Regions from separate parts of the Halomonas sp. NPDC076908 genome, predicted to be linked through region 3. Evidence: predicted binding sites of a transcription regulator. Region 3 holds the regulator's gene; each other region holds the start of a gene.
The links. Region 3 encodes LexA, which represses DNA repair genes until DNA is damaged. Its sites were predicted from a motif close to TACTGTNTANNTANACAGTA; they were not measured.
Positions count from the first base shown of each region.

Region 1: a site for LexA is predicted at 827-846, ahead of uvrD (DNA helicase II). Genes of this name have one in related genera too.
Region 2: a site for LexA is predicted at 810-829, ahead of ACQKE4_RS16800 (LexA family protein). Genes of this name have one in related genera too.
Region 4: a site for LexA is predicted at 999-1,018, ahead of ACQKE4_RS14995 (LexA family protein). Genes of this name have one in related genera too.

Region 1 covers NZ_JBNNIW010000008.1:128,951-131,153, forward strand. The annotation lists gene uvrD (DNA helicase II) at 1-775, opposite strand, end outside; gene hexR (transcriptional regulator HexR) at 995-1,849, opposite strand; gene ACQKE4_RS06885 (PA3496 family putative envelope integrity protein) at 2,192-2,203, shown strand, end outside.
Region 2 covers NZ_JBNNIW010000035.1:21,192-23,394, forward strand. The annotation lists gene ccmA (cytochrome c biogenesis heme-transporting ATPase CcmA) at 30-680, opposite strand; gene ACQKE4_RS16800 (LexA family protein) at 879-1,268, shown strand; gene ACQKE4_RS16805 (IMPACT family protein) at 1,268-1,894, shown strand; gene ACQKE4_RS16810 (sodium ion-translocating decarboxylase subunit beta) at 2,015-2,203, opposite strand, start outside.
Region 3 covers NZ_JBNNIW010000014.1:41,596-43,798, forward strand. The annotation lists gene ACQKE4_RS10265 (TetR/AcrR family transcriptional regulator) at 1-345, opposite strand, end outside; gene lexA (transcriptional repressor LexA) at 613-1,290, shown strand; gene ACQKE4_RS10275 (energy-coupling factor ABC transporter permease) at 1,301-1,972, opposite strand; gene purU (formyltetrahydrofolate deformylase) at 2,010-2,203, opposite strand, start outside.
Region 4 covers NZ_JBNNIW010000027.1:48,261-50,463, reverse strand. The annotation lists gene ACQKE4_RS15000 (Y-family DNA polymerase) at 1-466, opposite strand, end outside; gene ACQKE4_RS14995 (LexA family protein) at 533-976, opposite strand; gene glyA (serine hydroxymethyltransferase) at 1,526-2,203, shown strand, end outside.

The DNA.
Region 1 (2,203 bases), on a different contig from region 3:
CGCGCCAGCCGTAGATCGATTGATCGTCATCACCCACCGCGGTCATCGGCGTCTTCATGCCGGTGAGCAGTTTTAACCAAGCGTATTGCAGCGTATTGGTGTCCTGAAACTCATCCACCAGCACGTGCCCAAAGCGTTCTTGATAGTGGTTTAACAGCGCCGGATTATCGCGTAGCAGCTCTAAGCTTCTCAGCAGTAACTCGCCAAAGTCGACAAGACCACCCCGCTCGCAGGTTAACTGGTAGCGCTCGTAGAGCTCGACCATCTGCCCCATATAGGCATCGCCCGCCACATTGACTTGGTGCGGGCGCAGGCCTTCTTCTTTACAGCCGGAAATAAAGTGCTGCACCTGGCGTGGCGGGTAGCGCTCGTCGTCAATGGAGTAATCTTTCAGCAGCCGTTTAACCAGCCTTAGCTGGTCGTCAGAATCGATGATTTGGAAGTGCTGAGGCAGCCTGGCATCTTGCCAGTGGGTACGCAGCAGGCGGTGGGCGATGGAGTGAAAGGTGCCTACCCATACATGGCGCATTGAGAGGTTAAGCAGCGCTTCAAGGCGCGTGCGCATCTCTTTGGATGCCTTATTGGTAAAGGTCACCGCCAGTAGCGCGTAGGGTGAGAGGCCTTCGGCCTGCATCAGCCAGGCGATGCGATGAACCAGCACGCGGGTTTTACCCGAGCCAGCACCCGCGAGCACCAATAGATTACCTTGGGGGGCACTCACTGCTTCGCGCTGGGCGGAGTTGAGCTGATCGAGAATCGCCGTGACGTCATCCATAGTAGCCGCTGCCGGATCAAAAAATAGGCGGCCAGTTTAGCACAGCCAGTGAACTGGCTGTGTATACAGGGGTGGCAATCTTCACACCTTTGCGTCGAGGGCAGGTTTACGCGAGGGCGCTGTGAACCCATCCGTGGGCGCTACTTTTGACATCCCTGTCAAAAGACCCTCGCTTCAACCTGCCCTCGCTCCCGGTTACTGGAAACGTGTAGGTAAAGACTAAGGTTCTTCTGGAAAGCGCAGTGTATTAAGGCTCTTTTTAACCGCTTTAAGCTGCTCGGCAAGTTTCGGGCCGCGGGTTTTGGCGACACCTACGGCGAGTACATCGATCAACACCAAGTGGGCAATACGCGAGCTAAGCGGCGTGTAGATTTCGGTGTCTTCGTGAACATCGATATACAGCGGCAAGCTGACTTCTTCGGCCAACGGCGAGCCGCTAGGACACAGGCCAATCACGGTGGCGCCCGCCTCACGTGCTAAGCGCACGCTAGCGACCAGCGCTTTAGTACGTCCGGTTTGTGAAATGGCCACCACCACATCACCTTCTTTCAAGGTCACTGCCGACATATTCTGCATATGCGGGTCGGCATAGGCCGAGGTGGAAATCTGTAGCCGGAAAAACTTGTGCTGGGCATCAAAGGCCACCGCACCAGAAGCACCAAACCCATAGAACTCAACGCGGTTAGCCATCGCCAAAGCGTTAACCGCCCGGCCTAAGGAGTCGTTATCCAACCGGTCGCGTACCGACAGCAGTGTGCCGACGGTAGAGTCAAAAATGCTGTGGGAAAACTCAGCAACGGAGTCGCTGTCGTTCATGGAGAATTGTGCGAATTGACTGCCGCTAGCCAGCATTTGCGCTAGCTGTAGCTTGAAATCTTGGAAGCCATTGCAGCCCAAGGCACGACAAAAACGCACCACCGTGGGTTCGCTGACTTTCGCTTCCGTAGCCAAATCCACAATACGCATGTGGATGACCTCATCGGGGTTGCGCAGTACAAACCGCGCCACTTTTTGCTCGGAGCGTCGAAAGTGCTCCATGCGGCGTCTCATTTCATCGAACAGGGCGCGACTCACGTTCAGCTCCTTGGGTGCTCAACCAACAGGTATTCAACAGTACGTCAATATACAGTCGTTTGAAACGACCGTTTCTGTCTGTCTGCTCATTTCTATCTGCTCATTATTATGTTTTTACGTTTCTTTAACACTGATGAATACAGTATGCCTCAATGAGTGGATAGGGCCACTAACTATTGGGCAGGGTGACGCCAGCGTTTAAAGGCCGTTAGACAATTTTTTTATGATTAGTCATCATTTTGTCAAGTAGGTTATAGTAATAAGTGAAGTGCCGCACTGCATCATAACAGTCGTCACCGATGCAGGTGGACGGAGGCATATTCACCTGGAGGAACGTCGATCATGAGAAACGTC
Region 2 (2,203 bases), on a different contig from region 3:
AGCCCTGTCTTATGCAACCGTATCTCCTTCTAAGCCAGCGCTATGCGCCTCAGCAGTGGGGAGGCGGTTAACTCGTGGTGAGTGGTAACTATTACGCAGCCACCTGCCTGAGCATGGGCGATCAGTTGCTGTTCAAGGGCCGCCACCCCGTCTCGGTCAATCGCGGTGAACGGCTCGTCCAGTACCCACAGCGCACGCGGCGTTAAGGTTAAGCGTGCGAGTGCTACCCGCCGCTGCTGCCCGGCTGAAAGCTGCCCTGCGGGCACGTCCTCAAAGCCCGCTAAACCCACATTTTCTAGCGCTTCAAGACGCTGTTCTTCGTTATCACTGCGCTTGTTACTGGTGCCACCAAAGTGACTTGCCCCACTAAGCGCCTGATACCAAGCTAAATTCTCTAGAGGAGTTAGGCCTGATTTAATCCCTGGGGCGTGTCCTAGATAGAGTAAATTGGCGAGAAAATGTTCACGCGCATCCTTCATCGCCGCGCCATTCCAGAAGAGTTCGCCTTGGTAGTCGCCGAGCTGCCCGGAGAGGATTTTAAGCAGCGTTGTTTTGCCACTGCCGTTTGGCCCTTCAATACGGACGATCTCACCGCTGCAAATATTGAGATCGAGCCCCTGAAATAACCAGCGATCATCACGTTCACAGGCCAGTTGTCGGGCTTCAAGACACAGGCTCAAGAGACTCTCCAGGCACATTGATTTCGCGTAGAACTCTACACGGAAAGCCTCTTTCTCGCCACTCACACGATGCGGCGCTGAGTCGCAGCGTGATCTCAGTCAAATTGTTTTAAGACTAAATAGCGGTAGCACTGTATGCAAAAACAGGTTTATACTAAAAACCACTGTATGAAAAAACATGCAATGGAGATTATCCTGATGACCATATCGATGGCAGCACCTACCGCTAAGCTTAATCACTTGCACTCAGTACCACGTACTTATGCGCCGACACCCAGCATGACTCGACGCAATACGTATGCACTTAAAGTTCGTGGTAACCGCATGTGTGATTGCAACTTATTCGATGGCGATGTCATTATTATTCGACGCTATCAACACGACACCCAGACAGAAACCGCTGTGGCTGAAATAAACCAGCAGCAAATTGTCTTGAAACAGCTCTCAATCAGCCGCTTTGGCGTGGAGCTATGGCCTGAAGATACTCTGCGGCCTGCGCTGTTTTTACACAACCAGGATATTCAGGTACTCGGCATGACAATGGGTGTTGAACCTTACGCTACCAAGCATTCCGTTACGGAGCATTAATGCGCTACCGGGTTCCAGACTTACCCCCTTTAACATGGCACATGGCTGACATCGAAGTAGAGAAGAGCCAATTTTTGACCTGGGTTTGTCATGCCCCCGAAATAGATGCTTTTAATACGCTCCTGGATGCTGCAAAAGCTGCGCATCCCAGTGCCAGTCACCACTGTACTGCTTATATTGCGGGGCCTCCTGGCGAACAAAATCTGATCGGCTTTTCTGATGATGGTGAACCTGGCGGTACAGCGGGTCGCCCGATGTATCAGGTTTTACAAGGGAGCCAGCTAGGCCAAATTGGTTGCGTCGTCACCCGTTACTTTGGCGGCACTAAGCTTGGCACTGGTGGCTTAGCCCGCGCTTACGCCCAAGCCGTCAGCGTTGCACTGGAAACACTGCCTACTCGCGAAGTGATTGAGCGTGATGCTTATACGCTACGTCTTACCTTCGCTAATGAAGCGATTGCCCGCACCTGGTGCGATGAACTCGACATCCCGATTGAGCAAGCCAATTACGATGGCGAAGGCGTCCGCCTGACTATTGGTTGGCCTCGGGACAACCCACTTGACCTTTCGCCGTTAGAAAACCGCTTGAAGAGCGCTATTGAGGTTCTCTCTGCACCAAAGCCATGAAGCATCAGGACGAAAGTGCCCCACATGTCATTGCGAGGAGCTTGCGACGCGGCAATCTCGTCCTGCGGTGGCACACAAAGCCGAGATCGCCGCGCTTCGCTCGCGATGACAGAGAACTAGTTAACCAAGGTACTTAATCATTACCCCTGCCGCGACCGCTGAACCAATTACCCCCGCCACGTTGGGCCCCATGGCATGCATCAGCAGAAAGTTATGCGGGTTAGCTTCCAAACCTACTTTATTGGCTACCCTCGCGGCCATTGGCACGGCAGAGACACCCGCCGCACCAATTAAGGGATTAATCGGCAT
Region 3 (2,203 bases):
GCCTAGCAGGCGCATAAACACTTTTAAACTGTTGCGCTCGGCAGGCACCGCAAGGACAGTGTTTGCCATGGTTTCAAGCAGGGTTTCAAGCGGAATCACTTGCCCTGCATGGGTCGCTTCCAGCTCATCAAGTGCGGTATGAAATCGCTGAGTGAAGGGGTCTAAATAGCGCGAAAAAACGGCCTGAATCAATGCTTTCTTGGAGCCAAAATGATAATTCACAGCGGCTAAGTTGACGCGCGCTTTACTAGTGATGTTGCGCAACGAAGTTTCAGCGAAACCTCGCTCTGCAAACAGCACTTCAGCGGTGTCGAGTATACGTGTCACCGTATCAGATTGAGCCATGGCGCTCTCCAGGGAAACGGGTGTTTAAAACATAGCAAAATACTATGCCATAACTCAGATAGGCTCAACGCTTGATTTGTTACTAAAAAAACCAAGCAATGCTTAAGAAAAAATATCGTTTTAAACAATTGAGAACGTTCCAAGCGAGATAAATATGAGTATTGACGAGCCATATACTGGACAGAGGAACATACTGTATACTTAAACACTTATAACTTAGTCACCCTTTAATTTGTTACTGTCTATTCACTATTTATGGAGTCTGGTATGTCGCGTCCGCTAACCGCTCGTCAACAGCATGTATTTGATTTTATCGTTAAGACTATGGGCGAATTTGGCTACCCTCCAACACGCGCTGAGATTGCTAAAGCGCTTGGCTTCCGCTCGCCAAATGCTGCTGAAGAGCACTTGCGCGCGCTAGAACGTAAAGGCGTGATTCGAATTATCCGCAATACGTCGCGCGGTATCCGGCTGCCCAACCAAGAGCCGCAGGAAACTATCGATCCTACTGTCGCTACGCTGCCTGCAAACGTGGATTCAAATCCCACCGGCTTACCGGTCATTGGTGAAGTGGCCGCTGGAAGCCCAATCTTGGCCGCCGAACACATTGATCGCTACTGCCCGTTACCGCCTGAATACTTCACGCCTAAAGCAGACTACCTGCTTCGGGTACGCGGACTATCCATGAAGGATATCGGCATTTTAGAGGGCGATTTATTGGCAGTTCACCGCACAGAGCGAGTACGCGATGGGCAGATCGTTGTAGCTCGATTGGATGATGAAGTGACGGTTAAGCGCTTTAAACGCCAAGGACATCAGGTAACCCTGTTTGCTGAAAATAATGACTTCGCTCCGATTGAAATCGATCTACGCTCACAATCTCTTGAGATCGAAGGCGTTGGCGTTGGCGTCATTCGTGGAGGCAATGGCCAAGCGCTCGGCTAACAACAGCCCTCTACTGCATATCGATATAACGGTGGTCATTAAAAGTGGCCACCCAATCAGGATGGTAGACCAGCAGAATACTCAGCAGCATGCCGGTAATAAAGGCCTCTGACGGCATGAGCAGAGGCAAGAAGCGAGCGTACTCCTGAGCTAGAAAAATCGCGTCAGGATCGGTTCCGGCGACAATGATCAGCAAAACTACAGTAAGCCCGCCCCCTAGCGTAGCTAATGCGGCCCCGAAGAAACCACACGCAAACAGAAAGACCATTAAGTTATCTGGCAGGCGGCGGTCTACCAACCGCCAGACCACACCAATGATAGTCGCTGGCACAATCCCCGTCACCAGCACATTCGCCCCTAATAGCATCCACTCATTGCGGCCGATAATAACCATTGCCACATTGATCACGACATTGCTGATCAAAGCCAAGGGCACTTTGAATATCAGCGTCATTAAGGCGGTAAATACCAGATGCAGCGTTAGCCAGTCGACCGCCTGAGCGCGTAGCTGCCACATCAGCACCACCGCCAGAGTCGCGCCCAGCCAGCGGTGCTGAAGCTCCGTATCGTCAATTAATGCTTGCCACGGCTGCCGCCAGAGAGCCCAAACCATAACGCATAGCGAGAGTAGCGAAGTGAGCAATAGCGCCCAGGGCGCTAATACACTTTGCGCAAATGACATGGCAGCCTCCCTGGTGAGTGAGCGTTATGATGAGCTGTTAGCTGAAAACAACCGTTTTGTTGCCATGAACAATTACGCGATCTTCTAAATGCCAGCGTAAGCCGCGCGCAAGCACTGCTTTCTCAACATCACGTCCAAAGCGGACTAAATCTGTGGGCGTATGACAGTGGCTTACCCGGTGAATGTCCTGTTCGATGATAGGGCCCGCATCGAGTTCCTCGGTCACGTAGT
Region 4 (2,203 bases), on a different contig from region 3:
GGTCTTGCTTAGCCAGATGGTTGGCCAGCTTGGCGAGCGTGTGGGTTGGGGCAAGCCCCACGCACACCGGCAATCCCAAATGGCGACGAATGCGCTGACGCAAGCGACGTCCCAGCGCTTCGCACTGCTCAATGGTTAATCCGTCTAAGTAGACGAACATTTCATCGATGGAATAGGGTGCCACGTCTGGACAGGCATCGCGCAATAGCTGCGTCAGGCGAGCCGACATATCCCCATAAAGCTCATAGTTGGACGACAGCAGGTGGATCTCACCACGCTGGCGCAACCCTTCAAGTTTGAACGCAGGCGTACCCATCGGGATATCTAGCGCTTTAAGCTCTGTTGAGCGAGCGATGATACAGCCGTCGTTGTTCGACATCACGCCCACCGGCTTGCCTTCGAGCTGGGGCTGAAATACCCGCTCGCAGCTGACATAAAAATTGTTGGCGTCGATTAACCCGATCATCCTTAATACTCCTGCCACCGCAAAGGCCTAGTCACCGTAAAGGCTTAGTCACCGCAAAAGCTCATATCAACGTAAATACTCGTGCACGACAGCCCTCACCACCCCCCATAGTTGACAGTCGCTACCTTCAAGGGGCAGCGGTGGATAGTCCGGGTGAGCAGAGCAGAGGTGTGGGAAACCCTGGTGCAGCGCATAGCGTTTGATCAGTGCTTCACCTTCAAACATCGCCACCAAAAAATGCCCTAAACGGGGCTTAACACCCCGGTCAACAATCAGTAAATCACCGTCATAAATGCCCCACCCCTCCATACTGTCCCCCGTCGCGGTGACATAAAATGTCTCGGTAGGGTTCTTAACCAGCCGAACATTAAGGTCTAGCGTGCGTGGCTCGTAATCCTGCGCAGGTGAAGGAAAACCGCTAAAACCCGCGCGACCCGTGAAAGTTAAATAAGGCAGCGGCTGAGAGGTTAACGGCAAGGCTGGCACAAAGTGAGCTGACTGGCCCGGCATCGTCGGCACCCTGACTGGTTGAATATGTATGAATATACAGTATTTAATGTTGAGGAAAAAAATGCAAGTGGGTGGTTACTCCCGTTACTACGCTTCCGCGTTCGCAATGACACGCCATAGGTCATTGCGAGAAGCGCAGCGACGCGGCAATCTGAGTAGGCGGTGGCAGGTTAGTTTCGAGATCGCCGCGACGCGGCAATCTGAAATAGTAGTGGCGGGAGCCTCTGATATTGCCTCACTGCGTCCGAGTGAGTACCCAACATTTATTAGCTTAATGTTATGCTTAAGGTCTCTTATACGGAGGTCACGGCATGCACTTCTTCGGTAATCCCCGGCGTCTTACCTTCGAGCTCAAGTAGCAAAAGAGAAAAGTAGCAAATGAGAAAAGTAGCATGGTTGTCTAATTGGTCAGCTTTTGATGGCCAGCTCAATATGAAACATGCTCATGTGCGACCTGACGCGGATGCGATGAAAGTCGCGTCAGGCTGCGTTATGATAGCGTCCTCGCTTCTCCCATGATGACCCTTTCTCGTTACGAGGTTCCCGCCGATGTTCAGCCGCGATATGACAATTGCCGGATTCGATGATGTGCTGTTTGATGCCATGCAGAAAGAAGTGGAGCGTCAAGAAGCCCACATCGAACTGATTGCTTCCGAAAACTACGCCAGCCCCCGCGTACTGGAAGCCCAAGGCAGCCAGCTGACCAACAAGTATGCCGAAGGCTACCCTGGCAAGCGTTACTACGGCGGCTGTGAATTCGTCGATATCGCTGAAAATCTGGCCATTGATTACGCCAAAGAGCTGTTTGGCGCTACCTACGTTAACGTTCAGCCACACTCTGGCTCCCAGGCGAACAGTGCCGTTTTCCAAGCGCTGGTTAAGCCCGGTGATACCATTTTAGGCATGAGCCTGGATGCTGGTGGCCACCTAACCCACGGTGCCAAACCGAGCTTTTCTGGCAAGCACTACAACGCCATTCAGTACGGTCTGAACGAGCAAGGCCTGATTGATTACGACCAAGTGGCCGAGCTTGCCCGCGAGCATAAGCCGAAAATGATCATCGCTGGCTTTTCCGCTTACTCGCAGTTTGTTGATTGGGCGAAGTTCCGCGAAATCGCTGATGAAGTCGGTGCTTACTTACTGGTCGATATGGCCCACGTTTCCGGTCTGGTCGCAGCGGGTGTTTACCCCAGCCCCTTGCCCCATGCTCACGTGGTTACCTCCACT